Regions from separate parts of the Shewanella sp. S1-58-MNA-CIBAN-0166 genome, predicted to be linked through region 1. Evidence: predicted binding sites of a transcription regulator. Region 1 holds the regulator's gene; each other region holds the start of a gene.
What was found. Region 1 encodes MetJ, which represses methionine synthesis genes. Its sites were predicted from a motif close to TAGACGTCTAGACGTCTA; they were not measured.
Positions count from the first base shown of each region.

Region 2: metH (methionine synthase) is a predicted target of MetJ. The motif match lies at 4,688-4,705, and genes of this name have one in related genera.
Region 3: serA (phosphoglycerate dehydrogenase) is a predicted target of MetJ. The motif match lies at 3,101-3,118, and genes of this name have one in related genera.

Region 1 covers NZ_JBEOPN010000011.1:87,949-99,150, forward strand. Annotated here, with positions in the region: gene AAEY99_RS08940 (bifunctional aspartate kinase/homoserine dehydrogenase II) at 1-751, opposite strand, end outside; gene metB (cystathionine gamma-synthase) at 883-2,052, opposite strand; gene metJ (met regulon transcriptional regulator MetJ) at 2,261-2,575, shown strand; gene AAEY99_RS08955 (sulfite exporter TauE/SafE family protein) at 2,651-3,391, shown strand; gene AAEY99_RS08960 (c-type cytochrome) at 3,748-4,077, shown strand; gene AAEY99_RS08965 (DUF3373 domain-containing protein) at 4,225-5,937, shown strand; gene AAEY99_RS08970 (tetrathionate reductase family octaheme c-type cytochrome) at 6,000-7,394, shown strand; gene AAEY99_RS08975 (pseudouridine synthase) at 7,489-8,469, opposite strand; gene AAEY99_RS08980 (LON peptidase substrate-binding domain-containing protein) at 8,582-9,160, opposite strand; gene AAEY99_RS08985 (alpha/beta hydrolase) at 9,374-10,429, opposite strand; gene AAEY99_RS08990 (NanQ anomerase/TabA/YiaL family protein) at 10,535-10,996, shown strand.
Region 2 covers NZ_JBEOPN010000051.1:5,119-16,320, reverse strand. Annotated here, with positions in the region: gene AAEY99_RS20470 (adenosylcobinamide-GDP ribazoletransferase) at 1-358, opposite strand, end outside; gene cobT (nicotinate-nucleotide--dimethylbenzimidazole phosphoribosyltransferase) at 368-1,423, opposite strand; gene AAEY99_RS20460 (FecCD family ABC transporter permease) at 1,577-2,683, opposite strand; gene AAEY99_RS20455 (ABC transporter ATP-binding protein) at 2,676-3,485, opposite strand; cobalamin riboswitch at 3,565-3,685, opposite strand; gene AAEY99_RS20450 (histidine phosphatase family protein) at 3,904-4,647, opposite strand; gene metH (methionine synthase) at 4,930-8,646, shown strand; gene AAEY99_RS20440 (DUF6795 domain-containing protein) at 9,201-9,686, shown strand; gene AAEY99_RS20435 (lipase family protein) at 9,715-10,869, shown strand; gene AAEY99_RS20430 (DUF6795 domain-containing protein) at 11,130-11,202, opposite strand, start outside.
Region 3 covers NZ_JBEOPN010000049.1:5,241-16,442, reverse strand. Annotated here, with positions in the region: gene AAEY99_RS20270 (ABC transporter ATP-binding protein) at 1-470, opposite strand, end outside; gene ygfZ (tRNA-modifying protein YgfZ) at 616-1,578, opposite strand; gene serA (phosphoglycerate dehydrogenase) at 1,744-2,973, opposite strand; gene AAEY99_RS20255 (DUF2238 domain-containing protein) at 3,166-3,786, shown strand; gene AAEY99_RS20250 (helix-turn-helix transcriptional regulator) at 4,271-4,939, shown strand; gene AAEY99_RS20245 (PaaI family thioesterase) at 5,085-5,522, shown strand; gene AAEY99_RS20240 (YgjV family protein) at 5,739-5,981, shown strand; gene katB (catalase KatB) at 6,245-7,705, shown strand; gene AAEY99_RS20230 (CYTH domain-containing protein) at 7,858-9,342, opposite strand; gene AAEY99_RS20225 (TIGR00153 family protein) at 9,579-10,259, shown strand; gene AAEY99_RS20220 (inorganic phosphate transporter) at 10,285-11,202, shown strand, end outside.

The DNA.
Region 1 (11,202 bases):
GGTCAGCTTCGGCTAATGACATACTCTTGAGTAATTTAGCATCATTAATTTTATTCGGGTCGGCGTTAAATACCCCTTCAACGTCGGTCCAAATGGTCACACGCTCAATGTCAGCTAAGCTGGCAATTAAGGTGGCACTAAAATCAGAACCATTGCGACCCAGCAATAAGGTATCGCCGTGGCGGTTAGCGCATATAAAGCCGGTGATCACTAAACGCTCTTGCGGGTGCAAGGCTAATAAGGCCTGTACCTTGTCACGAGACTCAGCCACTAAAATATTGGGTACGGCGCCTTCATCGGCTACCAAAATAGAGCACGCATCGACATGAGTCGCAGCTACGCCCATTTCTCGTAACAAAGCGGCCATTAAGCGCGCCGACCAACGTTCACCAAAACTCACCACTTGGTTTAATTGGTAATCGTTACGTTGCTCTAAAGATAATAAGCTGACTAACTGAGATTTGTCGGTAGACAAACGTTCGCGTAAATCACGCGCTTGCTCGTTTGATAATAATTGTTCAATTAACGTCTGCTGGTAACTGATCAGAATTTGCAGCTCTTCTTGCCACAACTGACCGCTGTCACGCAGGCTCAATAATTTGTATAAGAAGTTAGTCGTTTTTCCGGCGGCGGATACCACAACTAAATCATCACTCTGACCATGCGTAAGTAGAATATGTGCAACACGGCGATAGCAATCTGCATCCGCTAAACTTGAACCACCAAACTTATGTAAATGACTTCGCGTCATTACTGACTCCTTAAACAACTACGACTTTTGTTGCGACTGCTAGACTTCTATTTTGAAACCAATAGTGTTGCAAGTGCATGTTTTGCTATTTTACCCAATTTGGTCGAAACCACAGCTAACTTAAACTCGAATTAAGCTGATTTTATCGCGGCAACAGCTGCTAGGCCTGCTTGAATATCGGCCAAGAGGTCATCTGCATCTTCAATACCGACAGATAGTCTCAATAAAGTCTCTTTAATACCAGCCTCTTGCCTTGCTTGTGGGTCCATTGCTCTATGGGTCATGGTGGCCGGAACGGCGACTAAACTTTCCACTCCGCCTAAACTTTCGGCAACACTAAACAACGACAGCGCCTTTAAAAATGCCACCACTTCCGCTTCGCCGCCGATTAACTCAAAACTTAACATAGCGCCAAAGCCTTGTTGTTGTTTTGCCGCAATTTCGTGACCTAGATGGTCTTTTAAACCCGGATAATACACCTTGGCCACAACATCACTGGCGCTGAGTAACTCAACAATCTTTTGTGCATTACGTTGATGCTCACGAATTCGTACCGCTAAAGTACGTAAGCCTCGCAAGGTTAAATAACTGTCAAATGCTGAACCCGTAAGCCCAAGAGTATTTGACCACCAATGTAACAACTCACCCACTTGAGGATCTTTAGCCACTACCGCTCCACCGACCACATCGCTATGACCATTGATGTATTTGGTGGTTGAGTGAATAACAATGTCTGCACCTAATAATAATGGCTGCTGTAATATTGGTGATAAAAAGGTGTTATCGACTGTCACTAGCGCGCCAACGTCATGGCAAGCGATACTAATGGCATTAATGTCTACCACCCGCAATAAAGGATTCGATGGCGTTTCTAACCACACCATTTTCGGTTTTTGAGCTATCGCTTTGCTCAGCGCTTGCGCATCAGTTTGATCAACAACCAATAACTTAAATTGGCCTTTTTTGGCCAAGTTAGTAAATAAGCGGTAACTGCCACCATAACAATCGTGCGGCACAACCAATAAATCCTCTGGGCCAAGTAAGCTAGTCACCAATGTAATCGCCGCCATGCCGGTACATGTCACCACGCCGGTAGCACCTTGCTCGAGTTTGGCGAGTGCGTCACCTAAAATACATCGAGTAGGATTACCCGAACGACTGTAATCAAACTCGCGCGGATTATTGTGGCCATCGAATGAATAATTGGTCGATAAATAAATCGGTGGCACGATAGCACCATGTTGTGTGTCTGTTTCAATACCTTGGCGAACGGCCAATGTGGCGTTTTGATGCTTAGTCATGGTGACTCCTAAAATTTCACAAACACACAAAGAGATGTCTAGACGTCCAAATTTACCTAAGAGATCCCCATCCGTCAACTTAAATAGACGTTTAGACGTCTAAACATCAAGAAATCTATTTGCAATCGGGATTAAATAGTAGCAATAATTTGACTAGAGATTGTAACGGTTTAAAATCTGCAGCGTATTTATCGTTAAGGGTAAGTTAATGACTGAGTGGAATGGCGAATATATCAGCCCATATGCCGAGCACGGCAAAAAAAATGAACAAGTAAAAAAAATTACGGTTTCTATCCCTTTAAAAGTATTAAAAGTACTGACGGATGAGCGGACGCGTCGCCAGATAAATAATCTGCGCCATGCAACTAACAGTGAACTGCTATGCGAAGCATTTTTGCATGCGTACACAGGTCAACCATTACCTTATGACGGTGATCTATCAAAAGATCAGCCTGATAGCATTCCAAGTGAAGCGAAAAAGTTAATGGATGATATGGGTATCGAGTGGGAAGAGCTCGAATAATTCACTGATTAGTCAATACCTCACAGACTTTGAAACGACCCTAATAAGAAGTCGTCATGTTTTTAAAGAGAACTTATGATGTCATTTATCGATCCAACGACCTTGATACTGGCATCAATTATCGTGTTTTTTGGCGCGCTAACCCAAAGCTTAATTGGCTTTGGGTTAGCCGTTGTTGCTAGCCCGCTGCTGTATATTGTTAATCCTCAATTAGTTCCTGTTCCTATTATTGTTATGGGCTTTGCCATTTCTGCAATGACCTTATTTAGAGAACGCGGTCACCTACAATTTAATGGTTTGCAATATGCCTTACTCGGGCGGATCCCTGGGGGGTTTTTAGGCGCTGGATTATTGCTGTTTGCCCCACAAGCCATACTCGGCTTAGTGATTGCAGGCATTGTGTTTATTGCTGTTATTCTTAGCATTTTTCGCTTTACCGCCCCCATTAATCGCCTCAGTTTATTTATCGCTGGGGTATTTTCAGGCATATTTGGCAATATTGCTGCTATCGGTGGTCCACCAATGGCCATTTTGCTTGCAGGCCAAGACCCAAGTCAGTTTAGAGCGGCATTATCTGCCTTTTTCGTGTTTAGCTCATTAATTGCCTTAGCTATTCTAACCATCGTCGGCTTAGTTGAAGTGAAGCATTTATGGCTATCACTGCTATTATTGCCTTCAGTCGTTGCTGGTTATCTTGTCTCAGGTAGATTAATTGGCCGCGTTGATAAAGATAAAACCCGCATAGTCACCTTAGTGTTATGTAGTATTAGTGCCACTGTATTAGTGATTATGTCGACCAACACGTTAATGAGCTAATCAGCTATTCTGTACCTGTAAACAAAACCAGCCATCAATGGGCTTGTTCGCTAATAATGATTAAAATCTTCCCCTTCTATTTATCAAGCAGTCTATTTCTCACCTAAAAACGCCATCAATAAGTATCAAAAAAACCACTTTTATCTCCTCTAGCAAAATCCTCATCTTGGCGCAATAGATCCACATCACACTAGTTCATTAGATTTCTTTCAATTAACTTTTTTTCAATTAGATTTTTCTCATGGATATGATCTACTTCAAATTAACACTACTCACTTTTAGGTAACATTGTTTACAGCAAAGAAATAATTAAATGCTGTTAATGCACAACCCTAATAAGCCCGACAGAGGACAAAATGATGAACACTTACATTAAAGTTGGTATCGCAGTTGCTATGGCATTATCACTTGGCACCCAAGTGATGGCCGCAGATGGTGGTAATCCTAAAAAAGGTAAGCACCTGTACAAAAAAGAATGTAAAGCCTGCCACAGCGCTAACAGTGAAGGTCCTGAATTAACCCCAATGACCAAAACCATGAGCCAATGGGATCGTTTTTTCACCCGTGATAAGCACAAAGCCAAACCTGCCGTTTTTGAAGCCTTATCAGAAAAAGACATAAAAGACATTCAACAGTTCTTATATGACCACGCCGCCGATTCAGACCAACCAGCTACCTGCGGCTAAATCATCAATGCTGAGTATCTTTTCGTTCTAAAAGAAACATCAGCCAATAAACCAAACGAAAAACTGTGAGGCTTAGCCTCAGGGATTCTGACACAAAAAATTTGCCAAATTGACCTTGTTAGTTGGCAAATAAAGGGGAGAAAGACCATGAGAACTCTCATCTCAATATTAGTGGCTAACGCGCTCTTTATGAGCGGCGCAAGCCTAGCAGCAGATACCGATGCACAAAAAATTGCCGACCTTAAACAGCAACTCGCTACTATTAATGAAGATCTTGATGATTTAAATTCACGAGTTGACAAAACCGAGCGTCACACAGCCTTAGACAGAATAGCCATTACGGGTGATTTTAGAACTAAAGCACATTCATTACATTATCAAAACGTCACTTGGAACCCAGCCATGAACGTTAACTTTTCTGACTTTGGCGCTAAAGCCATGTCAGGAGTGTTTGGCGATCCAAACAGTGCTACCTCACCTTTAGGCCAAATGATGATGGCAAACCCTGATTTAGCTAGCGCGTTTCAAAGCGGTATGCTTCAAGGCGTTATGCCAATGTTGTTAGGCCAAAAAACCCAACAAGACATTGATAATGATATATTTTACACAACTCGTTTACGCCTAAACATTGACGCCAAAGTGTGGGATAACGTCAGCTTTGCAGGACGCTTAACCATGTTTAAGAGCTGGGGAGACTCTGCTGGGGTTAAAGTATTCGACTCATGGAATTCATTCACCATGGACGGCACCAGTAGCGGTAGCACCAGTGGTGATGAGTTAAAAGTAGAGCGCGCCTATTTTAATTGGAAAGACATTAACGGCAGTGGCACTTACCTTTCTATTGGACGTCGTCCTTCAACGTACGGTCCACCAAATCATTATCGTGAAAATGAACTCAGAGGCGGCACGCCATCTGGTCACTTAGTCAATTTCAACTTTGATGGTCTTACCTTAGGTTACAACTTGGGTGATATCACCGGTATTGAAGGCCAAACAGTGCGTTTTTGCTATGGTCAAGGCTTTGAGTCACAGTACGGCAATGGCGAATTATTTGGTGACATCATCACTAAAGATACCCACCTCGGCGGGTTTAATATCGACGTGATTAATGACGGTAACCATTTCTTACAGTTCACTTTATTCGGTGCTAAAGATGTCAATGATGGCTTTACGGGCACCATGGCATTCCCTACTCAACTGGCGGGTATCTTTGCCCCAACCATGTATCAAGACATGCAAAAATTCGACAACTTTAACTTCGTCACCCGCGTACAACCAAGCGGTGTCATTGGTGATATGTACTTAGGTGGCCTAGGTTATGCCTATGAAACCGATGACGACCTGAAAATGTTTGCCTCATTAGGATGGACTCGTGCTGAACCTAACGGCAATGCTGGTTTGTTCGGTGGCATGTTAAGCGATGCAGTATTTGAAGCAGAGTTGAACAGCACTGGAACTGAAATCATTATGGTGCCAAAAGAAACCGTTGATAGCGACACCAAAGATGGTTACGGCATTTATGTGGGCATGCAAATTCCTGCACCATACGGCAAATTCGGTTTGGAATATAACTACGGTTCTAAATACTGGAGTCCCTTCACCCAAGCACAAGACGACCCAATCGGCAGTAAGTTAGCCACTCGCGGCCACGTTGCCGAAGCTTATTATATCTTTGATATTAATCCAAAAATGTTTATCAAGTTAGCCGGTTTGTATTACGACTATGAATATACCGGAAGTGGCTCACCAGTAGGTGCACCGATGAAGGTTGACGATGTGATTGCCGGTAGCGCGTACTCAATGTTGCCCGTTGTTGACACCGCCTATGACGTCAATGCCTCACTGACCGTTAACTTCTAACGCTAACTTAACCTTCTAACTTGGCCCCCCTGAGCACAAGCTCAGGGGTAAGGACAAATATCATGAAACTATTATCAGCACTGGCTGTATTACTGTTATTAAGCAGTAGCGCACAGGCTGCCTTTAACCACAAAGAGGCGCTGAAAGGGCCTTTTGCTAATGGCCCTGAAGTGACGACACAATGCTTAACCTGCCATAAAGAACATGCTGAAGAGTTTATGAAATCTTCACATTGGACTTGGGAGTTAGAGCAAAAACTACCTGACCGCACAGTGATGCGTGGTAAAAAGAACAGCATTAACAACTTTTGTGTATCGATATCGGGTAACGAACCGCGTTGTACCAGTTGTCATGCCGGTTATGGTTGGAAAGATTCTACATTCGACTTTAAAGACATGACCAAAGTCGATTGCTTAGTCTGTCACGACACCACAGGAACTTACATTAAAGATCCTGCGGGCGCAGGCGAGGCCTTAGCAAGAGTCAATTTAGCCAATGTTGCCCAAAATGTGGGTGCTCCCGTGCGTGACAATTGCGGCAGTTGCCACTTTTACGGTGGCGGCGGTGATGCGGTTAAACACGGCGATTTAGACTCATCAATGTCTTATCCAGACAAAGCGACCGATGTCCACATGGATACCGATGGCAATGACTTCCAGTGTCAAACTTGTCACGTTACTGAAAATCATCAAATTACCGGTAACTCGATGGGCGTATCACCTGGTGGTGAAAACAAAATTGGTTGTGTAAATTGCCATGATGCTGCGCCTCACAAAAATAAAAAGCTCAATACACACACAGCAACTGTAGCGTGTCAGACTTGTCACATACCATCATTTGCTAAAAATGAACCCACCAAAATGCGTTGGGATTGGTCACAGGCAGGTCAAGATCTTCCTGAAACAACAGACCAATACGGCAAGCACACCTTTATGAAAAAGAAAGGCAGCTTTATTTGGCAAAAAGACGTTAAACCACAATATGCCTGGTTTAATGGCCGCGCCGATGCGTATATGGCTGGCGATAAAATGGACCCAACTAAAACGGTTAAATTAGCTTATCCATTAGGTGATATTCGCGACCCTAAAGCTAAAATCTACCCATTTAAAGTGCACACGGGTAAGCAAATCTATGATACTAAACTCAATATTCTAATAACCCCTAAAACGTACGGTGAAGGTGGCTACTGGGATAAGTTTGATTGGGACTTAGCTGCCAAATTAGGCATGGAAGCTAACCCAACCATGATAGAGAAAGGACTTAAATACAGTGGCCAGCATGGTTTTGTTGAAACTGAGATGTGGTGGCGCATCAACCACATGGTGTCACCAAAAGACAAGGCACTACAGTGTAATGACTGCCACAACAAAGGCGAGCGTTTAGACTGGAAAGCCCTTGGTTATGATGGCGACCCAATGAAAAATCGTAAAGGTATTAAACATACTAAAGCTGACTAATACTCAGATAAGCTCACTGCAACAGCAATAAGCTGATACAAAAAAACCGCTATCGACTTTACGATGGCGGTTTTTTTATTCGCTAAATAACCAACTAAAAATCCAAACCTTGGCACTGAAAATCTTGTTCAATAGCACTGATTGGATCGGTAAAGCGCAACCGTTTAGCCAACAATTGCAATGGTTTATCAAAGTTGTCCGGCCCTTTAGGTTGTAGCACTGGATAAAAGCGGTCGTGTAAAATCGGCATGCCTAAACTTTGCATATGTACACGTAATTGATGAGTTTTACCGGTAATCGGACTTAACTCAAATAAGCCAAAACCATTTTTTACCGCCACTAAACTGATTTCAGAATGACTATTCGCCTCGCCTTCAACCACCTGCATGGTAAAGCTTGGATTTGCCGCCACAATACGATTTTGAACAGTCCAATGAATAGGAAGCGTACAAGTATTATCGGCTAATTCACTCACCAACCTAGGCGTTAATTTAGCGATGGCCTGATAATCTTTAGTGATCTTGTCATCTAAAAATAGTTGATGATATGCATGGCGTGTTTGCGGATTGAGCGTCATTAACATCACCCCAGCCGTATCTTTATCGAGCCTGTGCGCCGGTGCGACCGTATCTATTTGAGTGGCGATACGTAAGCGATGCACTAAACATTCATTGACGTAATTTCCGCCTGGGGTAACAGGTAAAAAATGCGGTTTATAAACCACAATGGTATCAAGATCTTGATACAACACCTGCTCAGCAAAAGGCACTTTCGTTTCGGCCAGCACTTCGCGGTAATAATACACTTTGGCAGTGGCTTGATAGACACTGTCTGCGGTAATTAACTCACCATTTTGCCAATGAACTTTGCCATCTTTGATCCGTTGCTGCCACACACTGGCATCGATTTGCTTAAAATGATCGACCAAAAACTCAACTACTGTGTGGTATTGCTTACCTGCTAATTCATTAGCACGCGGCAACACAATATACGAAGGCTGAGCGGCAATGGCAGCGCTTGGTGTTTGGGAAGAGGATTGAGGATGATCCGCAGTGTAGTTTGATGAATTAGGCATAAACAACTTGGCTATATAAAGATGAAGGTAAGGTTCAAACGAGAAGGTATCTTATCAGGCTAGGCCGAAAATGTATCTTGATTATCTCGATACCGATAACACAATATTGCGCTTATACATCCACGTGAGATTTTAGTAATTGCAGCACAAAATCCATGGTTTTATGGCAATTAGGTTGTTCAACTAAAATCAGCTTATCACGGTTATACATAGGTAAAACCTCTAACCAACGCTGACTCACCCAAGCGGCATCTTCTAAATGCGTTTGTGAATACAATTCCAGTAAATCTGGATTCACTTGATAAAATTGTTCAAGTGCGGCGCTGATAATTTCAAACTCACCCGCAATGGGCTCATGGCACCAATTAGCGCAAGGGAGCGCACGAGCAATCCAACAACCATCTCGTTTTTGCGCGGCAGATAAAATTTTAAGACGCTGTGTTCCCTCAACAACGATGCTTAAAGAATTATCATCTAACTGGTTGAAATCAATAATATTGCATTGGGTTGCTGCAATATAACAAGGCAGTTCGCTATTCACTTTCAATGGCGCAAATGCTAAACCATAGTGACCTTTTAATACATCGGCAACCATGGCTAAATCACTCGGTGCCACAACTCGAATTTCAAGTCGTCCACCGGGTAATAGCACTGCATCTTGAATCAGTAATGCTACTTCTTTTGTTTGCATAACAGCCTCCTACACCATAGGTGAAGTTACTGAACCAAAGTCAAATCAATGAAACAAGTGTAGCAGTGGTTAATTATTCAACAACTTAAGCAGCATAATATAATGCTTACTACCGACATAACCACCCGTTTTCGCTACACCCTACTCCAATAGACCTTAATCAATACGACTATCTTTCAAAAAAAGTACAAAAAACATTCAATTTATTGGATCTTATAAACGCTCAATACGATCCATAATAGTGCCGGAAGCGACAATCTCAGCAAACTCGTCAGCTAATACCTGGCTTTGTTGCACGCTTTGCTGCCAATAAGCAATTCGACTTTCAGTATCTAAATTTTTAAAGTCTTCACGGTCAGGAATTTTACTAAACGGTAAGCTTGCAATAAATTGCTTACTCGGTGCTAAAATTAATCCATTGTGATAATTCGCTTTCGCTTTACGCCACAACAAGGATTTATCAAACCAACCAGGGCTCATGTACGGATAAAAGTGCGGATACAAACTTAACCCTGTCGCAGCGGGTAATGGCATATCAAAATGATAATCGGTTATGCCTCCATCGTAATAATGGCCTTTTGGCGAGCCTTGCAGATCTTTTACCGGATCGAGCAATAGCGGGATAGATCCTGTCGCTAGTAATCCATGACGGATATTGTCTTGAGTTAACTCGACATGTTTGGTGGGCAAATCTTTCAAACGTCTAAAAGGTGATGCGGCGTCTTTATGACTTAAAATAACCCGCTCGAAGTGCCAGCCTAAGCTTTTTCGATTGATGACATTACTTACCGCTGCCATCGATAATCCCATCATTAAGCCAAATTTGGCATGAATGCGGTTTAAATGACGGGCACGGCAGGCCACCATATGATGACGAATTAACGGATTAGCAATAATATCCGCGCCTTGCTGTTCACCTAAAATGCCATCAACAATTTGCAATACTTGGGCACTGACTTGTTCACGCGTCGGCTTTTTTTCGTAATTTTGATGAATATAAAAATGTTCTAAACGTTCATAAGCCGCTAATGGATCTTGTTGCGCCATACAAGCTAAACGCCACGCACCCGACGATGCGCCCATAGTATAAAGAGGATCTTCGCGCCCCTGAAAAAACTCACTAAATAAATATTTATCTAAGCCTGCTATCGCCAGCCACTTAGGCCCGCCTGATGCAGCAAAGAGCTGAGTAAATAATGATTGATCTAAGCCATTCGCTTCTAGTTGTTCGTAAGCCGTTGGTCCAGCAAGTAAACGTAATGCAGGCAATGTACAATCCTTCTTATATTTGTAATGCTGTTATCTTTGTAAAACTGTATGCTTTAGCGCTAACACGCTAGCATATTTTTATGGTTCTTATCTTACGGAATTTTTATGATTGTTGATACTTTAGCAAATCGCCACCTATACACTCAACTTAGCCCGAGATTAGCCAAAGCATTAGCTCATCTCGCGGACACCGACTTTAGCCAGCTTGAAGTGGGCAACTATCCGCTTGAAGGAAAAGACATTTTCGTTATCGTCAATGACTATGAAACTAAGCCTAAAGAGATCGAACCCTTTGAAGTTCATCAACAGTATATTGATGTGCAGTATGTGGTTAGCGGTGAAGAAGAATTTGGCTATTTACCGTTAGCCAATCAAACGCCTTCTAAGCCTTATTTTGACAAGCATGACTATGCTGAATACGACTATGAATCTAACAAAGATGATGCGGCATTTATTCCGCTAAAAGCGGGCATGTTTGCATTATTTTTTCCTGGTGACATCCATATGCCGGGCACCAGCCCTACACCACAAAAAGTCCGCAAAGTGGTGATAAAGATACGGGTATAACCTTAAAACATGACCAACGCTCAGTCCTACTACTGAGTTATGAGTAAGACATCGCTATTTGATAGAAGTCTGCTAAAGTTAATTCGAGCACAAGAAGCACCTCGACAGAGCACTTGAGATAGTCTCAATAGAACACTGAAACAGACTTCAATATCATTGTTATACCCAAGCTAAAGACAAATATGCACTTACCCTGTGTAAAATAG
Region 2 (11,202 bases), on a different contig from region 1:
CATAACTGCCCAAACGCGAATCTTTCATGATGCGCAGCTTGTCTTCTACCGTCCAACCACCACCAAAACCATCTGCGGTATCGGCTAAGCCGTCTTCATGGAAGGCACCGGTCACTAATACACCCGCCACCATGGCTAATAAAATGGCAATGCTTGCCGGTAAAATCAGCTGTGCGAGCCAAAATACCAACGCACAAATTAAGCCAATGAGTAAACCCACTAAACCAAAATAACGGCTAGCTTTATTGAGTTTATCACTATCAATCACCACCCACGATGGAACGGGGATCCGAGTAAAAAAACTCATCGCCACAAAAAATAAATTTAACTGCCGCAACCATTTTATCTCGCCAGACATGTTGTTCCCTTAAACCACATTATTAACGCCAGCATCATCGAAACTGGCCATTTGATTGTAAAAATTCACCGCAGCTTGAATTAACGGTAACGCTAACGCAGCGCCAGTGCCTTCTCCAAGTCTTAATCCCAGCGACAACAATGGTGTTGCTTGTAGCTGTTGTAACAGAAGCTTATGTCCTTGCTCTTGCGACTCATGAGCAAAAACTAAATAGCCTCTTGATTGTGGAGATAATTTTACCGCAACTAATGCTGCAGCAGTAGCGATAAAACCATCAATCACCACTAATATTTTTTGTTCCGCAGCCGCCAGTATCGCCCCGGTCATTTGCACTATTTCAAAACCGCCAACGTGAGCCAAAATAGCTTCAGGAGAAACTAACTCATGTTGATGCAAATCAAGTGCTTGGTTAATGAGTTTTGTTTTAATAACCAAGGTAGCATCATCAATTCCCGTGCCTCTACCAACACATTGCTCAACATCAATATTGAGCATAGCTGACATTACCGCAGTCGCAGCAGAAGTATTGCCGATACCCATTTCACCTAAAGCAATTAAATTACAACCGGCATCAACATGGCGAGCAACCAACTGTCGAGCAAATTCAAACCCTTGGGCGACTTTTTCAAGTGGCATAGCCGCAGCTAAATGCATAGCCTTAGTGCCTGCGCCTAAGCGTTGGTCGATAACATTGGCTTGGCCTGTAAGCGGTTGTAATATTCCGCAATCGATAATTTCAAGCTCAAACCCGACTTGGCGACAAAACACATTAATTGCCGCGCCGCCTTGGACAAAATTATGCACCATTTGAGTGGTCACTTCGCTTGGCGCAATCGACACGCCGTAAGCGGCAATGCCATGGTCGGCAGCAAAAACTAACATCGTTGGTTTAGTGATTTGCAGCGGTGTGCTTAACGACTGTTTATCGCCGCGGTACTGCACCCGAGCAATCTGTAGCGCCAAGGTTTCTAGCTGCCCTAATGCCCCTAATGGTTTGGTTTTTTGATTAATCTTATGTTGAATATTGGCATCAACATCTGACTTAACAGCTTCTATAACAAACATGAAAACTCCAGCAATTTGGGCAGATAAATTCAATATGATGTATTGCAGCACTCATCCAGTGCTTATCAAAGAGCTTATCTATGTGCTTATCTATGTGCTTATCTAATTCTTAGCTATGTGCTTAGCTATGTGCCTATAAAAAGAGCTCAGTGTTTAACGGCGTTGACGCAAAATAAACAAGAAAAACACGCTGCCCAATGCAGCTGTAATAATGCCGACAGGCAATTCTTGGTTAAATAAAATGCATCGTGCTATCACGTCAATCCACACCATAAATAAGCCACCTAACATCGCGGTTAAGATCATCGGCTGACGTCCGGAAAATAATAGCCTAACCGTATGCGGGATCATCAAACCAACAAAACCAATGCCACCACAAGTTGCCACCAACATTGCCGTAATAAGCGAACACAGTAACAACATACTTAAGCGCAATTTTGCGACATTAATCCCTAATGTATGAGCCGTTTCATCACCCGCTTGCAGCGCCATAATTTGCCGTCTAAATGCCAACATAATCAATAAACTCACCCCTACCGTCACACTGGGTAAGAGTAAATTAGACCAACTGGCTTTAGCAAAACTGCCTAAACTCCAAAACAGTACTGACGCCGCAGCTTGAGGGGTTGAAAAATACAACAGCAAGCTAGTCAATGCCCCAAACAGAAACGACGTTGCTACACCAGACAGCAACATACGTTCAACTTGGCTACTTCGACCAGGTCCCGACAAAATAAACACCACCAACACCGATAAACTGGCGCCGATGAATGCTCCTATCGGTATGCTTAATGTCGACCAAGACCACCAAGGTTGCGCGGTAAAGCTTGGCGCTATAGTCAATACACCAGAAAACATTTCGGCAAACAAACCGGTTTGACTGAATAACGACACCACCAGCACTGCACCAAATGACGCCCCGGAGCTAATGCCAAACAAATACGGGTCGGCCAACGGGTTGCGGGTCACGGTTTGTAATACACTGCCTGCTATAGACAACCCTGCGCCAGCCACAAAGGCCAACAAAATTCTCGGTAAGCGTAATTCAAGCACAATACGTTGGGTTATCGTAACCGCATGTTCACTGCCTTCAATCGCACTCGGCATGTCGCCGCCCAATAAGGTATTAAATATCATTAATACGTCATTAAGATGAATGTTAGCCGCCCCAAAACTGGCGGCAAATATCGGGGTAAGCAGTGTAGCCAATACCAACAGACTGAAACAAACATAGTAGCGACGTTGCGATGCATCAATCATGATCGGGGCATCCTTTCTGACTCGGTTGGTAACCATAAAAATAACTGATCAGCGGCTTACCGTGTTGTGGGTGAAGATTAATGTCGCAGCACACACCAAACACGTCACTAATTTGCCGCTCGGTTAGCACTTCTGTTGGGGTACCTTTAGCAATTAATCGTCCTTGGTCGAGTAGCAGTAATTTATCGCACATTGCACTGGCTAAATTCAGATCGTGTATAGAAGCAATAACACTGATGCCTAAAGATGCAACGAGTTCAAGAATTTGAATTTGATAACGAATATCTAAGTGATTGGTCGGTTCATCTAAAATAAGAATATGCGGCTGTTGCACAATGGCTCGGGCAATTAGGGCACGTTGTTTTTCACCGCCAGATAACAGTTCATATTGTTGCTGAGCTTTTTGCTGTAATCCCACTTTGGTTAAGGCACTCACCACACGTTCACGGTCTTGGGCTGTGTTTGAGTCAAACAAGCCTTTATGCGGAGTAAGCCCCATCGACACTAATTGCTCGGTGGTCATGTCAAAATAATGCGGGGTATCTTGTTGCACCACAGCAATATTCTGCGCTAACAACTTAGAGGAATACTCACTGATGGGTTTAGAAAATATCTCAATATCGCCGCTGGTCGGCACAATATAGCGATATAAGCAGCGTAACAGGCTCGACTTTCCTGCGCCATTGGGACCAATTAGTCCTAGCATCTGGCCTTTAGGCAAACTGAAATGAATGTCCGCCAGAATCGTTTTATTATCGACTTGCCAAAAAAGATGATTTACATCTAATACAGATTCAGACATGAAAGTTAGCCCGCCATGTCCAATTAATTAACACAAACATCTATTTAATAACTCCCCTAAGTCACCCGCTTAGGCATGGATATTGAGGCGATTCAAAGCTGGTATCTGACTTATGTCCCCATATTCGATGGGTACATCTACAGTTGCGGGTACAGTTTGGGCTTATCCCAATTCCCAATACCTTGAAAGGCACTATGGTTTCGACGCAGATTATTACGACAATTATGACGCAAATAACTATTCAAATTACGGCGCTGATAACTTTGCAAATAACTTTGCAAATAACTATGCAAATAACTATGCAAATTGTGACACTAATGACTACGCACGTTATGGCGCAGATTATTATGCAAATTATTACGCAAATTATGGCGCAAAAATAATGACACTATGGTTGTAACGCTCAGCCAATGAAGTGTTACGGCCAATGTAATGTAAAGCTCACTTTAGCGGTATTGCTATTCATTGCTGTCGCTTGAAAAGCGTCAACCTTATCAACATCATCAGGCCAATATACATCGAGCACCATAATAGCAGCATAGGGGATCGCTAGGTTAGCGAATATTCCGCTAGATTGGCCAACCTTAAGCACGTAGCCCATTAAACAGCGCATCACCCCACCGTGAGTAACCACTAACGCATGGGGACAATCGACAGCTTGAGCAGTTTGCGGCAAGCTTTGCCCTTGTTGTTCGTCGATAGACAGTAAACAAGAGTGCTGCTGATGACGTGAGCGCCACAGTTCATCAACCACGCTCATGAGCCCGGCTTCTACTCGCGCAGCAAAATCGCTTACCGACTCGGCTTTATCAGGCGTGCTATCAGCCAACCATGGGTTATGCCAGTAAGCATCAAATTTACCTGGATTTTGCTGATAAATTGCATCAAACAATTGCCCATCCCAGACACCAAAATCAATTTCTTGCAGTGCTGGTATCGTCGTTAACGGTAATGTTAATCGCTGCGTTAAAGGCTGGCTGAATTGCTGACACCGTTGCAATGGCGAACTAAACACATGGCTAATTGGATATTGCAGTTCAGCAAACGCTTGCTGCATTTGGGCCATTCCAGTGTCGGTGAGCTTTACATCGGTTTGGCCGCGAAATATTGCCCCACCTTCGCATTCTCCATGGCGCATTAATATTATCTTGGCTTGTTTCATTTAATTCAGCCTTGCTCTAGTGATAAAAATTCGCGTACTATGGACGTCTATACGTTTATATGTCTAAAATACTATCTTAAAAGATAATCATTTAGAAGATAATCATTGTACGCAGTAATTGTCCAAGGCAATTGCCTGCAACGGTTAAAGCAACCGTTGTGTATAACTGTTATTTACAACACTTGTGCACAGCAATGATGTTATCGCCCTACTATTGTAAAAATAAGGGTATGCTTATCTCAATCAAGGTATCAAGCAACATAGTGATAAAAGGTAACTGTTATGGCGAAATCGACTTCTTACAGTCAAACACTTAAACAACTTAATGCATTGTTAGCGCAGCGTATTGTGATTTTAGATGGCGCCATGGGCACCATGATCCAAGACTATAAGTTGGAAGAAGAAGATTATCGTGGCGAGCGTTTTAAAGATTGGCATTGCGATGTTAAAGGCAACAACGACTTATTAGTACTCAGCCAACCGCAAATCATTAAAGATATTCATACTCAGTACCTGCTAAACGGTGCCGACATTATTGAAACCAACACCTTTAATGCCACCACTATTGCCATGGCCGACTACGATATGCAGTCGCTAGCCGCTGAAATTAACCTTGCTGGCGCTCGAGTCGCCCGCCAAGCGGCCGACGAAGTGGCCACGCAAACAGGTTCACCACGTTATGTTGCTGGTGTATTAGGCCCAACCAACCGTACTTGCTCTATCAGTCCAGACGTTAACGACCCAGCGTTTCGTAATGTCAGTTTCGACCAATTAGTCGACGCTTATGTCGAATCCACCAGCGCCTTAATTGAAGGTGGCGCCGATATCATTATGGTTGAAACCATTTTTGATACTTTAAACGCCAAAGCCGCCCTATTTGCGATTGAAAAAGTATTCGATCAACTTGGCGATCGCCTACCCGTTATGATCTCTGGCACTATTACCGACGCGTCTGGTCGTACATTAACCGGCCAAACCACCGAAGCGTTTTATAACTCTTTGCGCCATATCAAGCCGTTATCGATTGGCCTTAACTGCGCCCTAGGACCAAAAGAGCTGCGCCCGTACGTTGAAGAATTGTCACGTATTGCCGAATGTTATGTCTCTGCCCACCCAAATGCTGGCTTACCCAACGAATTTGGTGGCTACGATGAAACCCCAGAAGAAATGGCCGAAGTCATTAATCAATGGGCTCAAGAAGGCATGCTCAACATTGTCGGCGGTTGTTGTGGTAGTACACCCGCACACATTAGTGCTATTCGTGAAGCAGTGCTCAGACACGAACCAAGACAGATACCAGATATACCTGTGGCGTGTCGTTTATCCGGTTTAGAGCCACTCACTATCGACAAAAACTCGTTATTTGTTAACGTCGGTGAGCGCGCTAACGTGACCGGTTCGGCTAAGTTTTTACGCTTAATTAAAGAAGAAAAGTTTGAAGAAGCCTTAGATGTCGTGCGCGAGCAGGTTGAAAATGGCGCACAAATTATCGACGTCAACATGGACGAAGGTATGCTTGATGGCGTGGCGTCAATGGCGAAGTTTTTAAACTTAATCGCCTCTGAGCCCGACATCTCCCGCGTGCCCATCATGATTGACTCATCAAAGTGGGAAGTGATTGAAGCTGGGCTTAAATGCGTTCAAGGCAAGTCGATTGTTAACTCTATTTCGATGAAAGAAGGCGAAGCCAAATTTATTGAACAAGCCACCTTAGTAAAACGCTATGGTGCGGCAGCCATTATAATGGCCTTTGACGAAGACGGCCAAGCCGATACACGTGAGCGTAAAACCCAAATCTGTACCCGTGCTTATCGCATTTTGGTTGATGTTGTTGGCTTTCCACCAGAAGACATTATTTTTGACCCTAACATTTTCGCCATTGCCACCGGTATTGATGAACACGACAACTATGCAGTCGACTTTATCGAATCGATAAAAGACATCAAAGCCACCTTGCCACACGCAATGATCTCAGGCGGCGTGTCTAACGTGTCATTCTCGTTCCGCGGTAACAACCCAGTACGCGAAGCCATTCACGCGGTGTTTTTATACCATGCCATTCAAGCCGGCATGGACATGGGTATTGTTAACGCTGGTCAGTTAGCCATATACGATGATATTGAACCAGAGCTCAAAAAACGGGTTGAAAACGTAGTTCAAAACTTACCATGTCCGGTAGCCGACTCAAACAACACCGAGCAGCTACTCGACATCGCTGAAAGCTTTAGAGGCGATGGCTCACAAGTGGCCAAAAAAGAAGATTTAGCCTGGCGCAGCTGGCCGGTATCCAAACGTTTATCGCACGCATTGGTTAAAGGCATTACCGAATTTATTGATGAAGACACCGAAGCTGCTCGTCAAGAAGCCGTGCGCCCGCTCGATGTTATTGAAGGACCGCTGATGGACGGCATGAACGTGGTCGGCGACTTATTTGGTGCTGGCAAAATGTTCTTACCGCAAGTGGTCAAATCGGCACGAGTAATGAAAAAAGCCGTCGCTTACCTAAACCCATATATTGAGCTTGAAAAGGTTGCAGGCCAGTCAAACGGGCGAATTTTAATGGTCACCGTAAAAGGTGATGTGCATGACATCGGTAAAAATATTGTTGGAGTAGTACTTGCCTGTAACGGCTACGAAGTGGTCGATCTTGGGGTCATGGTATCGGTCGATAAAATTCTCGATGCAGTAAAAGAGCATAATATCGACATCATCGGCATGTCAGGTTTAATCACGCCAAGCTTGGATGAAATGGTTCACAACGTGAAAACCTTCCACCGTGAAGGCTTAACCATCCCTGCTATTATCGGTGGTGCAACCTGCTCTAAAATTCATACTGCAGTAAAAATAGCACCGCATTACCCACACGGCGCAATTTACATTGCCGATGCATCTCGCGCTGTACCTATGGTGTCTAAGCTGATTAATAACGCCACTCGCCAAGCAACCATTGACGAAGCCTACGCAGAATACGACATGATGCGTGAAAAACGTTTGTCGCAAACCAAGCGTAAAACCATCGTGTCGATTGAAGCCGCGCGTGATAATCGCTGTAAACACGACTGGGAAAACTACACCCCATTTACGCCTAATGTATTAGGTCGCCAGGTGTTTGATGACTATCCATTAGAAGACCTAGTCGAACGTATCGATTGGACACCGTTCTTTAGAAGCTGGGAACTGCACGGTCATTACCCTGAAATTTTAAAAGACAAAGTCGTTGGTGAAGAAGCGGTTAAATTATTTGCCGATGGCCAAGCCATGTTGAAGCAAATTATTGCTGAAAAATGGCTTACCGCCAAAGCCGTGATCGGTTTATTCCCAGCCAATACCGTCAACCATGACGACATTGAACTGTATACCGATGAAAGCCGCACCACATTAGAAATGACCACTCATCATCTACGTATGCAGCTTGAACGCGTGGGTAACGACAACTTCTGTTTATCAGACTTTGTTGCTCCAAAAGATTCAGGCGTTGCTGATTACATGGGCGGTTTTGCGGTAACGACGGGACACGGTATTGATGAACATGTTGCCCGCTTTGAAGCCAATCATGATGACTACAACGCGATTATGCTCAAATGTTTAGCCGACCGTTTAGCCGAAGCTTTTGCCGAGCGCATGCACGAACGTGTTCGTAAAGAGTTTTGGGGTTATGCCGCCGATGAAGTGCTCGACAATGAAGCGTTAATTCGCGAACGTTATAAAGGCATTCGCCCAGCGCCAGGTTATCCAGCATGCCCAGACCACACAGAAAAAGGCTTGTTATGGGATTTACTCAAACCCGATGAAACGATTGATTTGAATATCACCGAAAGCTTTGCCATGTACCCAACGGCAGCGGTATCAGGCTGGTACTTTGCCCATCCAAAATCACGCTATTTTGGTGTGACTAATATTGGTAAAGATCAGGTAGAAGACTATGCCCAGCGTAAAGGCATGACGTTGGCAGAAGCAGAGAAGTGGTTGTCACCGATATTGGACTATGATCCCGAATAGATTTATTTCGAATAGAATGAGATCAAGAGTAGAAAGAGATCCTGAATAAAGAGAGACCCAGAGTAGATAGTGCTTCTGAATAAAGAGTGCTTCTGAATAAAAAGTGAACCTGAAAAAAGGGTAACCTTGAGTCATCACGGTTACTCTTTTTTATGTCCAAACTTGGTTTGGATTTTGGTCAAAAGGCTCCATACTGCACGGGTCAAATCAAGCGTTATTCCGGCAATGCTTTTTAGCCGGGATCCAGCTTCGTCGTTTTTACAATAAATAACTTAAAACGTCTTTGATCTTCTCAATTTAATTTACTGCTGGATAAAGTAAAAATATCTCAACTGGACATACCCTTTTCATCATTACACTATAAAAAATAGTCATTTATAATAATAGATACCCTTAAAGAATCACTCTACAATAACTTCGTTTAAATAATAATCATATGAATTAAAAAGCAGGGAGTTGCTTCATCTATGGCCTATAGAGCATATATTGGGATTTTTGCATTCCTGTGTCTGATTGTCGCCGTTAGTTGCTACTCGGAGGAGTCAATGTTTAGCATGTTTAAAAAAGTCGATGTCGAAGTATTTCCTGAAGTGATAGGTAGCTTAACCCATGAGGGAAAACCTCTAGCCGGTATTAAGCTAAAAAGAGGTTATCAATACTCTGGTGTCATGGAAGAAAAAGAATGGGACTACACCACTACAGACGCTGATGGAAAATTTAGCTTTCCTGAAATCATTTACAGCACAGCACATCCAAATAAGCCTTTTGCAGAAACACGTGTATCTCAAACGATTAAAATCGCTGAAGGAAGTCATTCAGATCTAAGACTTTGGCTATCGGTATCTACAGGTGAAAAACATATTTCATATTTAGCTGAAAGGTTGACGCAATTAAACTGCGACGTATCAAATGAAGAAGTTAAAAATGAAATCATTGATGAAGCGTTCCCTAGTGGTGTTGTGCGCTATCAGGTATTGAGTATTTGTCGCTGGCCAGAATTAGAACGATTGGAAGTACAGAAAAGAGAAAAATACGATTAATAAAGCCATTAAATGACAAGGACAGTTTATGAATCAATTATCGCCTAAGTTAGCGTCAGAACTAGCAGCAAATGTTTATAGTTTAATTGATGCAGAGGATGCTGACATATTTGGAAATACCTACATAGAAAAATACTTTGCCATTAATAGCAAAGGTATAGGAAAAACAGGCGGATTTATTTTTAATCGCCAGTCGGGTTTTGCTGTGATGGGATTAGGTAAAGGACAATACCTAGGAGATGCAATCATCGCTATTCGTGGTACTCAGCTTATTGCAGATTGGGGAACGAATGCGCAACTTGGTTTAAGTGTCGGTGATGGTAACCAAATAGTGCACGCTGGATTTAATAATGCTTTTGCTTCACTAAGACAACAAATTGCGACTTTTTTGGATAAGTGGCGTATATCAAATCCCGGTAAAGCGATACATTTTGTCGGTCATAGCTTAGGTGGCGCACTAGCTTCTCTAGCTGCAGACTGGGCATCTGTTAATAACTACGCTTCAAATATTAATTTATACACTTTTGGCTCCCCAAGAGTTGGACAACAAGGTTTTGCCTCGGCTAACACCCATAGACTAAATCAAATTTTTCGCTGCACCCACGGCGCTGATGTAGTCCCAAAAGTGCCTTTATGGCCTTTTATTCATGCGCCTTATCAAGGAGTGGAATATCGCTTAGATAACAGTCAAGGTTTGAGGATTAGTGCTCATGGTATGGATCCTAAAGCTGGAGCCGAACCAGGTTATTTAGTCTCTGCAAACACTGAGCATTGGGGCCATTTACATGTTAAAGCTAGCGAATATTTAAAGCCGGTAAAATTACGTTATGAAAACCGCAATCAAGCAAGCTATTCAGACCAGTGGAGTGACAAACTCAGCGCAGCATTAATTACGGTCTTAAAAGAGGCAGGCTATTATGGCGCAATTGTAGCGCAAGCGACGGCATCTTACGGTTTGACATTCTATGATCTTGTCGCTAAAACCCTTGAAAAAATTGCTGCCGCGGCAGATTCTTTCGCCGACGATGTCAGAGGACTACTTGGCCATATGTTGTCTTTTGCAGGGGCTGTAGTCACAACCGTAGTTGACTTAACTTATGCCACTATTCGAGCCATTTTCAATAAAATGCTTTCACGCTTATATAGCAGCGTGAAAGACGCGATTAAATCAGTACACAAGTAATAAAAAATAATGACATTTTAAAGGTCCTTGTCGCTGCAATATATAATCAGTGACCGGGACCTTTTATTTATATCTCCAAATACATGAGTAATCTCTTATCCCATCAACAGAATCATCATGTATAAGCACTAAACTCCCGAACTCTATTACCCAAGCATTAAGCTTTGCTTCATATTGATAATCTTTACTGACTGGATTAAGAAATGTATGATGTTAAGATAAAGTTTACACTCCCCTTAAAGTAAGTAGAGGAAATAAAATCAATAAATTGACTCTTTTAAATCATCAAAACTCTTAATTTCTTCTAAATCTTCACCATAATAAGTTGAGAAC
Region 3 (11,202 bases), on a different contig from region 1:
GCGATAGCCACTCGCTGTTGTTGTCCACCGGATAAGTTTTCAACGTTGCGGTCTAACAATGGCGTTAATCCTAGCTGGTGGCAAAGTTCATCACACCAAGGGCTCCATGCTAACTGATTTAGCGCCAGTGAAAATTGAATGTTGTCGCGCACATTTAATGGTGTGAGTAAGTTAAATTGTTGGAATATAACCCCGAGCGACTGACGTCGATATTGGCTCCATTGCTTATCTTGCCACTTTGTCACCGATCGCATGTTATCAGCCTGACGGATTAACATGTCACCGTTGTCTATGGTTTCAAAGCCACCAATGATATTCAGTAAGGTACTTTTACCGCTGCCGCTAGGCCCGGTTAATGCGATAGTTTGACCTTGCTGCAAAGTCAGGTTGACGTGATTAAGCACCGAATGAAATGACTCGCCATCGCGGAACCCTTTACTAATATTTTCTAAGGTGACGATAGTAGTCATAGTCGCTCCATAACGAATTAGCTTAATTGAAGTTCTGAATAAACAGAGTAATATTATCAATAATATACGTGATATAGATCATTAATGTTCAAAAAATAAAAAAGCGAGCCAATGGCTCGCTTAATGAAGATACAACATCAATTAATTAAGCATCTGCTAAAGAATATGGCAACTCGATAATAGTTAGCTGTGAGCTTTCATCTCCGGTAATACGAAGTTGAGCGTTGTTTTCGGTATCATTTGGCAACACCGCGGTAAGCAGTACCTTGTCACCATATTGGACGCATTCAATGATATTGCCACCACGACGGAAGCCGCCTTCAAGGGCAATTTCTAATTGAGTGTCAGTGCTGATGGTTTGCTTGGTAGTACCAGACAAAATATACAATGCACGTTTATTGCCACCGCGATATTTCATCCTGGCAATGGTTTCCTGGCCCATGTAACAGCCTTTGGTAAAGCTAATGCCATTAATGGCTTGCAGGTTGCACATTTGCGCAACGTACTGGCCGGAATGAGCGGCATCTATGTTTGGATAACCGGCTTTAATTTCCAATGCTTGCCATGCACTGGCAGCAAACAATGTTTGTCCAGATTGGCTGATAATGGTTTGTGCTGCTGCATTGTTAATAATGGCAATAAAACGTTCACCATCACGAATAATCACACCTTGCTCAACAAGGCTAAGTGGTTGCGATACATCGCCAAAATGTTCAGTTGCAAAGGCTTGTGCTTTTGGGCCCGCAATACCCATTATTAGATAATCATTGCTGACATCGGCGAGTTCGGCTTTACTGAATACAGCGTATTTTTGTAACTGAGGTAAATCCAAGCTTAAAGTACTTTTTGGCAGTAACATGAATAAGCTATCGCCGATTGAAAACCCACGGAAACTGGCGAGCATTTTACCTTTAGGGTCGCAATGAGCACCCCATTTCCACTCGTTTGTGCCAAGGGAGGTAATATCTGTGGTGACTTGGCCATGAATGAAACTGCGCCCTTGCTCACCAGTGATTTCGATTAACCCCATATGCGTCAAACTTGATAACATTAATTCAGGAGACGTGGCGATAAAATCCCAATCTGGTTGGTTTACTGAAATGGTCATAACTATCCCTAACGTGTGAATAAGACGGTATGGTTGGAGTGTAACGGATTAATAGAATGCTCAACAGGGGGCTATGGTTTTAAAGCCAATAAAAAAGCTACCTTGTGCACAAGGTAGCTTTTTAGGAAGACAATTAACTCAAGTTAATTGCTTATAAAAGTCAGTTTAAAACAATACCCGCGCACGGATAGTGCCTTCAATAGATTTTAATTCAACCAATGCTTCTTCAGCTTGATCAGAATCGACTTCCATTACCACGTAACCAATTTCAGCAGTGGTTTGTAAGTACTGAGCAGCAATGTTAATGCCTTTTTCAGAAAACGCTTGGTTAATTTTAATCAATACACCAGGACGGTTTTGATGAATGTGCAATAAGCGTGAGGTACCGCTATGTTGCGCTAAAGACACTTCAGGGAAATTGACCGCAGACAGGGTAGAACCGTTATCTGAGTATTTCACCAGTTTGCCAGCCACTTCTACGCCGATATTCTCCTGTGCTTCAGCAGTACTACCACCAATATGCGGTGTGAGTAATACATTGTCTAAGCCACGCAGTGGAGAGATGAATTCATCATCATTCGACTTAGGTTCTACCGGGAATACGTCAATCGCAGCACCCGCAAGATGTTCTGACTTCAGGGCATCGGCTAAGTCTTCGATATCAACAACAGTTCCGCGAGAGGCATTGATAAAGAAACTGCCTTGACGCATTTGAGCAAATTCAGCTTTAGCGAACATGTCTTTAGTTTGCGGTGTTTCAGGTACATGCAGGCTAACAACGTCTGCTTGGGCCAATAACTTGTCCATAGAGTGAACTTGAGAGGCATTGCCTAACGGTAACTTATCTTCAATATCAAAGAAAATCACTCTCATGCCCAAGGTTTCAGCCAAAATACCCAGTTGAGTACCAATATGGCCATAACCAATCACACCTAAGGTTTTACCACGGACTTCAACACTGCCATTAGCACTCTTCAACCAACCGCCACGATGTGACATGGCATTGCGCTGTGGAATGCCACGCATCAGCATGATGATTTCACCAATCACCAATTCAGCAACACTGCGCGTGTTGGAGAAAGGGGCGTTGAAAACAGGAATACCCAGTTTCTCGGCCGTGGCTAAATCGACTTGGTTGGTGCCAATACAAAAACAACCAATCGCAACCAACTTTTCTGCACGGTGCAATACTTCCGCAGTAAGCTGGGTGCGGGAGCGTAATCCAACAAAGTGAGCATCTTTAATTGATGCAATCAAAGCCTCTTCGCCTAACGAGGCTTTATGGTATTCAATGTTGGTATAACCTGCACGTTCTAGTACATCGACCGCAGTTTGGTGGACGCCCTCCAACAGCAGGATTTTGATCTTATCCTTGTCAAGCGAGTGTTTCGCCATGATATGGGTACCCTCTTATCATTAAATGGTGCTTAAGCTAATGGTTATACTAATGCTTATACTAATAGTTATGATATAAATGCGGACTTCCGGCGCATTATCAAAGTAGCACTTTTTTAAGCGCTTGTAGAGGGCTAGATGGCTAAAGTTTATATTCTAATTTGAGAACAATATCTCATGGAGAGAATTAAGATGAAGAGTAAGGTTATATGGATAGGGATTTATCTATTAGTACTGTTGTGGTCAGTTAGCGCACCTAAAGATATGTTCACTTGGTGGTTAGAAGCGATACCTGCGTTAATCGCATTACCTATTTTATTTTTTAGTCGTAAAAGCTTTCCTCTGACTACGTTAGCTTATGCACTTATTTTAGTGCATTGCTGTGTGTTATTTGTCGGTGCACGTTATACCTATGCTGAAGTGCCGTTATTTGACTGGCTAGCGCAAGTGATGGGCGGCGAGCGCAATAATTACGATAAAGTCGGCCATTTTGCTCAGGGTTTTATTCCGGTAATATTAGCTCGCGAAATATTTATTCGTAAAAATGTCATGCAAATAGGTGCTTGGTGTCAGTTTTTAGCAGTATGTTTTGTGTTGGCGTTTTCAGCTTTTTACGAATTAGTTGAATGGTGGGTTGCCATTGCTACCGGTGAAAATGCCGAGGCATTTTTAGGCACTCAAGGATATGTTTGGGATACTCAATCTGACATGTTTCTAGCATTAATTGGTGGGGTATGTGGCTTACTGTTGTTATCGTCTCTTCATAATAAACAAATAGCGACCAAAATGGCGCTTAACCAGCCTCCGGTATGATAAGGCTCACTTAACTTATTTAGTTAGCTTATTTTGTCATAAAATGAGTAAATTTGGCTGCTAGCATTGATGAGAGATTGATGATGTTGAGCGAATTGAAAGTATGAGCTTATCAGTCTTGGGTTAGTGATAAAGTCTACGCAAAGTCAGTCAAATTTACTATTCATACTTTAGACTTACATAATAGTCATATCAACTAACAAATTTTTACTATGCTTGCTGTATAGGAAGGTTTTTTATTATAAGAATCGTGATTGATAATGGCCGACTTAACCTAATAGCCACTTTTTTGGTGAGTCGATTTATCTCGTAACGCGATTAACGAATGAAGAAAGAACATGCTCTAATATAACGACAAAAAGTAAACTATCTGCTCAGCCTAGTTTTGAAGGCTAGTAAACGTATTTCATTTACGTATAGTATATAGCCTCAGGATGTGCTCAAGGTATGTTGAGCAATAATGTACTTTTCAGGGAGAAGAGTGATGAGTTCAAATATTGATGAGTTGGTGTTTTTACACCAAATCGCAGCACCTTGCCATTTAGCTATTTTGGCAGAATCTATCGGGTTGAAAACTCGAATTGTAAAACATGCGGCTGAGCTTGAGTTAGAAAAAAAATCCAACAACTTTTATCTTGTTTCACAAAAAGGTGCGGCCTTAGACAGTAAGGGTATCCCGTTACTGGTATCGCGTTTAGTGGAGCATGTCCCTGTAGCATTGTACCAAGTTGAACGTGGATCACTTGATCAAGAGTCAGCATTACTCTTAGGCGTACGGGGTTTGTTATACAGTGATCAACGCATGGACTTAATGCTGACGGGTCTGCGTAAAATGGTTTCTGATGAATTGTGGTACGACCGTCCACTGATTAGTAAGATTTTTAGACGTTTAGTCCAGCAACTCGATACCAACGTTGAAATCCCTGCAGATACCGTGGCCATCCTCCAAAGATTAACCAGTCGAGAAAGAACCATTATTCAGCTTGTTTCTAGCGGTGCGCGTAATAAAGAAATTGCCCAGCGCTTGTGTATTAGTGAACATACTGTAAAAGCGCATATCTCATCTATTTTCCGTAAAACGGAGTCTCGTAACCGAGTTGAGTTATTGCGTTGGGCACAGACCTACCAAAGCCATTGCGAATTAGTGAGTTAACGTACATATAGATTTAGTTAATAACTATAAAAGGAGCTTAGGCTCCTTTTTAATGGGTTAATGTTATTGATCGCGTTTTTCTTTCAAAAAGGTAAGCTAATCAGTACACTGAGTTTTCTAATAATAATAATGATGGATATTAAGAATGAGTATTTGGTTTAACACTGTCACTTTAGAAGATTGTGCTCGTTTAGATGCAGGGATGCAGGGAAAGGGCACCTTAATGCAAACATTGGGCATTAAAATTACTGAAATCGGCGACGATTATATGGTTGCCACAATGCCAGCTAATCCAGCCGTACATAATCCATTAGGGATTGTTCATGGTGGTGCGAACGTCGCACTAGCAGAAACAGTAGCCAGTTATGCCGCCAACTTTGTGGTCGACTTTACCCGTTATTATTGTGTCGGCCAAGAAATCAACGCAAATCATTTGAAAGCATCACGTAATGGTGAATTAACTGCAACGGCTAAACCTGTGCATTTAGGTAAACGCAGTTCGGTTTGGGAAGTTCTTATTCGTAACAGTGCGGGTGAACTTTGTTGTATTTCACGAATGACGGCAGCGGTTGTAGAGCGATAAGCTATTATAGATACTATAAATCGATAGGCCTTATAATCATCGATAGATCAAGGTTTAACCTTGTTAATAGTGTATTTTTTTATAAGGTGCTTTGCTTATTTAGTCTATCAAGTGTGCCAATAAGTGCGTTAAGCAATAACGTTTTTCACTGACTCCGTTAGCTTAATGTTGTTACTCGCTTGCATTGGTGTAGGCATATTAATATAAGGAAAATCCATGGACAGTATCAACATCTGGGAATGGGTAGGATATTTAGCCTCTGTCGTTGTGGCTATTTCGCTGATGATGTCAGACATTAAAAAACTACGCTGGTGGAACTTAATTGGTGCAGGGTTGTTTGTGGCTTATGGCCTCGCGATTGATGCGATCCCTGTGGCGCTGGTTAACTTTTTTATTGTATTAATTGATCTCTATTATTTAGTGAAGTTATACCGTGAGCCTACTCCACCCACTGAATAGTCACATTGTGTCTCGATAAAGCCAAATAATCAGTTTGGCTTTTTTATTGCCTGCATTTTAGTTTTAATCTGTTTTTCCTATCCTTAATAAATTACATAATCGCTTTTTTAGTTTGTAATAATCTATTTTAATCGTTTTATGTAATTCTGAAGTGCTTCTATTATGTGTCCATCGAATGATGAGTTGAGTGAGGAAAATCATCATGGCAACAGTTTATGACTTAATTGAGCAGTGGTTAGTAGACCGCACATAGGAGCAAAAAAATGAATCAAGGTAATTATTTAACCAGCCAAAATGGCGCCCCGATAGCAGATGATCAAAATTCAATCTCGGCTGGTGAACGTGGTCCACTGCTTTTACAAGATTGGCATTTAATAGAGAAGCTGGCTCATTTTAACCGTGAACGTATTCCTGAGCGTGTGGTACATGCTAAAGGGACTGGTGTATATGGGACGTTTACACTAACTAAAGATTTAAGTGAATTTACCATAGCGGATCATTTTAATGGTGTCGGCAAGCAGACTGAAACATTTATGCGCTTCTCTACGGTAGGCGGAGAAATGGGGTCAGCAGATGCAGAGCGTGATCCACGCGGTTTTGGACTACGTTTTTATACTGCTCGTGGTAACCACGATATTGTCGGTAATAATACCCCGACATTCTTTATTCGTGACGGTATTAAATTCCCTGACTTTATTCACACTCAGAAACGTCACCCACAAACTAATTTAAAAGATCCCCAAGCAATGTGGGACTTTTGGGCGCTCAATCCAGAGTCGATGCATCAGGTGACCATATTAATGTCAGACCGTGGTATTCCGGCTAACTACAGACAAATGCATGGTTATGGTTCGCACACGTTCTCGTTTTGGAATGCTAAGGGTGAACGTTTTTGGGTTAAGTTCCACTTTAAATCACAGCAAGGCGTGGTAAATTTAACCGGCGAACAAGCAGATATACTAAAAGGGATAGATCCTGATTCATCACAACGCGACATGGTGGCAGCAATTAATGATGCTAACTTCCCGCGTTGGACTGTGAATGTGCAAATTATGCCAGAAGCTGATGCCAATACTTACGCCATTAATCCATTTGATTTGACTAAAGTATGGCCGCACAGTGATTATCCGTTGATTGAAGTGGGTGAACTTGAGCTAAACCGTTTACCACAAAACTACTTTGCTGAAGTTGAACAAGTGGCATTAGCACCAAGTAACTTAGTGCCAGGAGTGGGGGCGTCGCCAGACAAAATGCTGCAAGCCCGTTTGTTTTCATATGCAGATGCGCAGCGCTACCGTATAGGGACTAATTATAATCAATTACCCGTTAACTGTCCGCATGCCGCTAAAGCCAACCATCATCAACGTGCTGGTGCTATGGCAGGAACACAGTGTCCTTATCAAGGTAGCCAAACCGGTGGTGATGCCAGTGTTAATTATGGTCCTAACAGCGTTGCACCACTCACTGAAAATGCAAGTTTTGAAGAACCACCGTTACGTTTAGAAGGAGAGGCTGCACGCTTTAGTCGTTATAACCAAGATGACTTTACCCAAGCGGGTAATCTATATCGTATCTTCAGTGAAGCAGAGAAAAATCGTTTAGTGGAAACGATTGCGGGCACACTCAGTCAAACAACCTTAGATGTGCAACAAAAAATGGTCGATCATTTTACTAAAGCGGATGTTGATTACGGTCAACGTGTTAAGCAGGCTTTGGCAAAGTAACCTGTATTTTGCCAAAGAATAAGCGACGATTAAGGCCTTAACGCTAACAGATTAGTTGTTTAGTAAAACAGGAAGATAATCATTATCTTCCTGTTTTACTATTCATCACTAATATATGTGGGCGTGTAACCAATTATGGGGAATATGCACGCTTACCAGTAAATAGGGACTTTTAAGGCACTTTTTCGCGAGTGCTCCATGGCAAACAATAAACTGGTTTCTTTATTGTCTAACCAAGCTTCAATATTAAGCTGATGCTGTGCACTCAAATGCCTTAATATTTTATATGCAGATAACGTACTAATCCCTAACGCTAAGTCTTGCCATGGTGCCCGAAAAGCCTCGCGCTTTTTAGCGGGATACATTTCTCCATAAGCAAACCCAACTAAGATACTTTCATCCAAAGCATCAGCAACGTGTTGGTAATCAATACTGTTCATTTCAGCGGTTATCGGCATTGATTTTCCAATACGTTTCCATGAGGCTTGCTGTAGCTGGTTGGCAAATAAACCTAATTCGGGATAATGACGGCTTTCATTTTTGCCGCTTTCAGCGGTTAATAGCAAATCGACCAATGCCAATTGTAATTGACCATACTCAGGATGTTGCCATATTGAGCCTAATTGAGTTGATATCGACATTGAGTCGATATAGTTTTCTAGTTGTAGGCAAACAAGGGTTTTATTGTTGATGTTGGCAAGTGGTTTAGCATCGTCTTGTAATAATAAACAACAACTTTGCAGTGGGCTAACAAATGCCAAAGCATGCTCAAGATGATCGAATAATGGGCTGGTGTGCTGATCTAATAAACCAAATTGATTTAAGGTGAGCCTGAGTAAGCGCACACAGCGGCGTAATTCGCCCCACAAGGCTGATTGTTGATGAACATCACCAGTTGGCAGCGTTAATATATTTTCAATCAATTGCCAGCGCTCAAGACCTGTTTCTAATAATGTGCTCAAGGCTTGCTGCATATTATTGTTTTTTGGTAATGAAACATAATCAATATGCTCAATGGTGAACGGCTTTGATTTGCCTGCAAGTTGATAACCGCGTTGAGCTTTACTGGCTTTACCTAAGCGAAATGGTACTGACTTAGCGACTTCTGTTGCGAGTATTAATAATGCAGACGTCTCTCCTGCGAGTAATTCAAATTCGAGTTCGCATATAGGGTCAACTTTATCATCAGCAATTATTTCACCTACATCTAGTGCAACCTCAACAAGGCTATCATTAAGGTATATATGCCAAGTTTGACGCTCAAAGTTGGTTTCAAAAATACATTTTAGCGATGTTGACACCTTGTCGAGATCATTTCCCTCTGGCCAAATTTCTTTTGGGAAACGTGACAAGATCGGTGTTTTTTGATCAATGCTGACATTATATTCAGGACGAGAATGGATCCCTCCTACGACCCTGCCTGCTGTTTTTATGGTCTGTTCGAGTTGATTGTCAAAACCTCTTACGCGTAAGCCCATATCCCAACGACGCAGTTGTAAGTCGTCGGTATCGAAATATCCGTTGGTGAGTTTTTTCTGCCCTTGTGGGCTTGAATTAGGGTAGTCATTCAATATTTTTTTTAACAAATCATGATGTTGTGATTGAATGAATAGTTTTAACTCTATTTCTGCGTCCATTGACTTTATGTTTGCCTTGTCATCAAATATTCACTAATGCGTCACATTATCTTCATAATGTCATATTGTTGTAATAAAAATCTCTTAGGATAGCATTGCTCGCATCATATATACTGAGCAACGATAACAGAGAAACTGTCGTACGAAATTAAAAAACACAGTTTCATTATGCGGACGCTTGGGTTAACATGCGCCCGCTTTTTCCAAACTGGAATTTATTAAATAGGTAAACGGCAATGCCAGTAAACTCTATTTTAGGTGTGTTTGCAAAATCACCTCTTAAGCCTTTAGAACTACATATCGACAAAGTACATGAGTGTGCATCACTTCTTGTTCCTTTCTTTGACGCAACCAACTCAGGCGACTGGGATGAAGCGATAAAGATCCGCAAACAAATTAGTTTGCTTGAAAAAGAAGCGGACTCACTCAAGCGTGAAATTCGCCTGACTCTTCCTGGTGGATTATTTATGCCTGTTGAGCGAACTGACTTGCTTGAGTTATTAACTCAACAGGACAAAATCGCTAACAAGGCAAAAGATATCTCTGGCCGTATTATTGGCCGTCAGTTAGTCCTTCCTCAGCCTATGCAAGATGCCTTTGGTGCTTATCTAAAACGTTGTTTAGATGCCGTATCACTTGCGAAACGGGCTATTAACGAACTCGATGATTTACTCGAAACCGGTTTCCGTGGTCGTGAAGTTGAGTTAGTTGCCAAAATGATTAATGAATTAGATCTTATCGAAGAAGATTCTGATGATTTACAAATTCAAGTGCGTCGTCAGTTGTATGCATTAGAATCTGAATTGAATCCGATTGATGTGATGTTCACGTACAAAATTATCGAATGGGTTGGAGGTTTAGCAGATATTGCTGAGCGTGTCGGTTCCCGCCTAGAGCTAATGCTAGCTCGTAACTAATCACAAAGGTTATCAAGGAAACAACATGGTTGATGTATTAGTCACCAACGGCCCTATGCTCATTATGATAGCGGCTGCATTTGGATTTTTGATGGCATGGGGCATTGGTGCAAACGACGTAGCCAATGCAATGGGAACCTCTGTAGGTTCTAATGCCATTACCATTAAACAAGCGATTATTATTGCAATGATCTTTGAATTCGCCGGTGCTTTTTTAGCTGGTGGTGAAGTCACGAGTACAATTCGTAAAGGTATTATCGACGCGAGTTACTTTACTGATGTCCCAGAATTGTTGGTATACGGCATGATTGCCTCATTACTTGCTGCGGGTATTTGGTTAGTTGTAGCGTCAGCGTTAGGCTGGCCAGTTTCGACAACGCATTCAATTATTGGCGCTATTGTTGGCTTTGCCGCAGTGGGTGTCAGTGCTGATGCAGTTGAATGGGGTAAGGTTGGCGGTATTGTAGGCTCTTGGGTAGTGACACCTGCTATTTCGGGTTTTATTGCTTATATCATTTTCCAAAGTGTGCAAAAGCTGATTTTTAATACCGATGATCCATTAGCAAGTGCTAAGCGTTATGTGCCTTTCTACATGGCATTGGCCGGTTTTGTGATGTCACTTGTGACCATTACTAAAGGCTTATCACATGTAGGCATAAACTTTTCAACACTTGAAGCATATGCATTAGCAGCTGTGGTTGCAGCCGTAGTCGGTCTTGCAGGTAAAATTGCTATTAGTCGTTTAAAAATGAGCGATAAAGCCGATCTAAAAACCCAGTATGGGAATGTTGAAAAAGTATTTGCCATATTAATGGTTGTGACTGCATGTTGTATGGCATTTGCCCATGGCTCAAACGACGTTGCTAATGCGATTGGTCCTTTAGCTGCTGTGGTTTCTGTCGTAGAAAGCGGCGGTATTATTGGTGCTAAAGCGGTTCTAGCA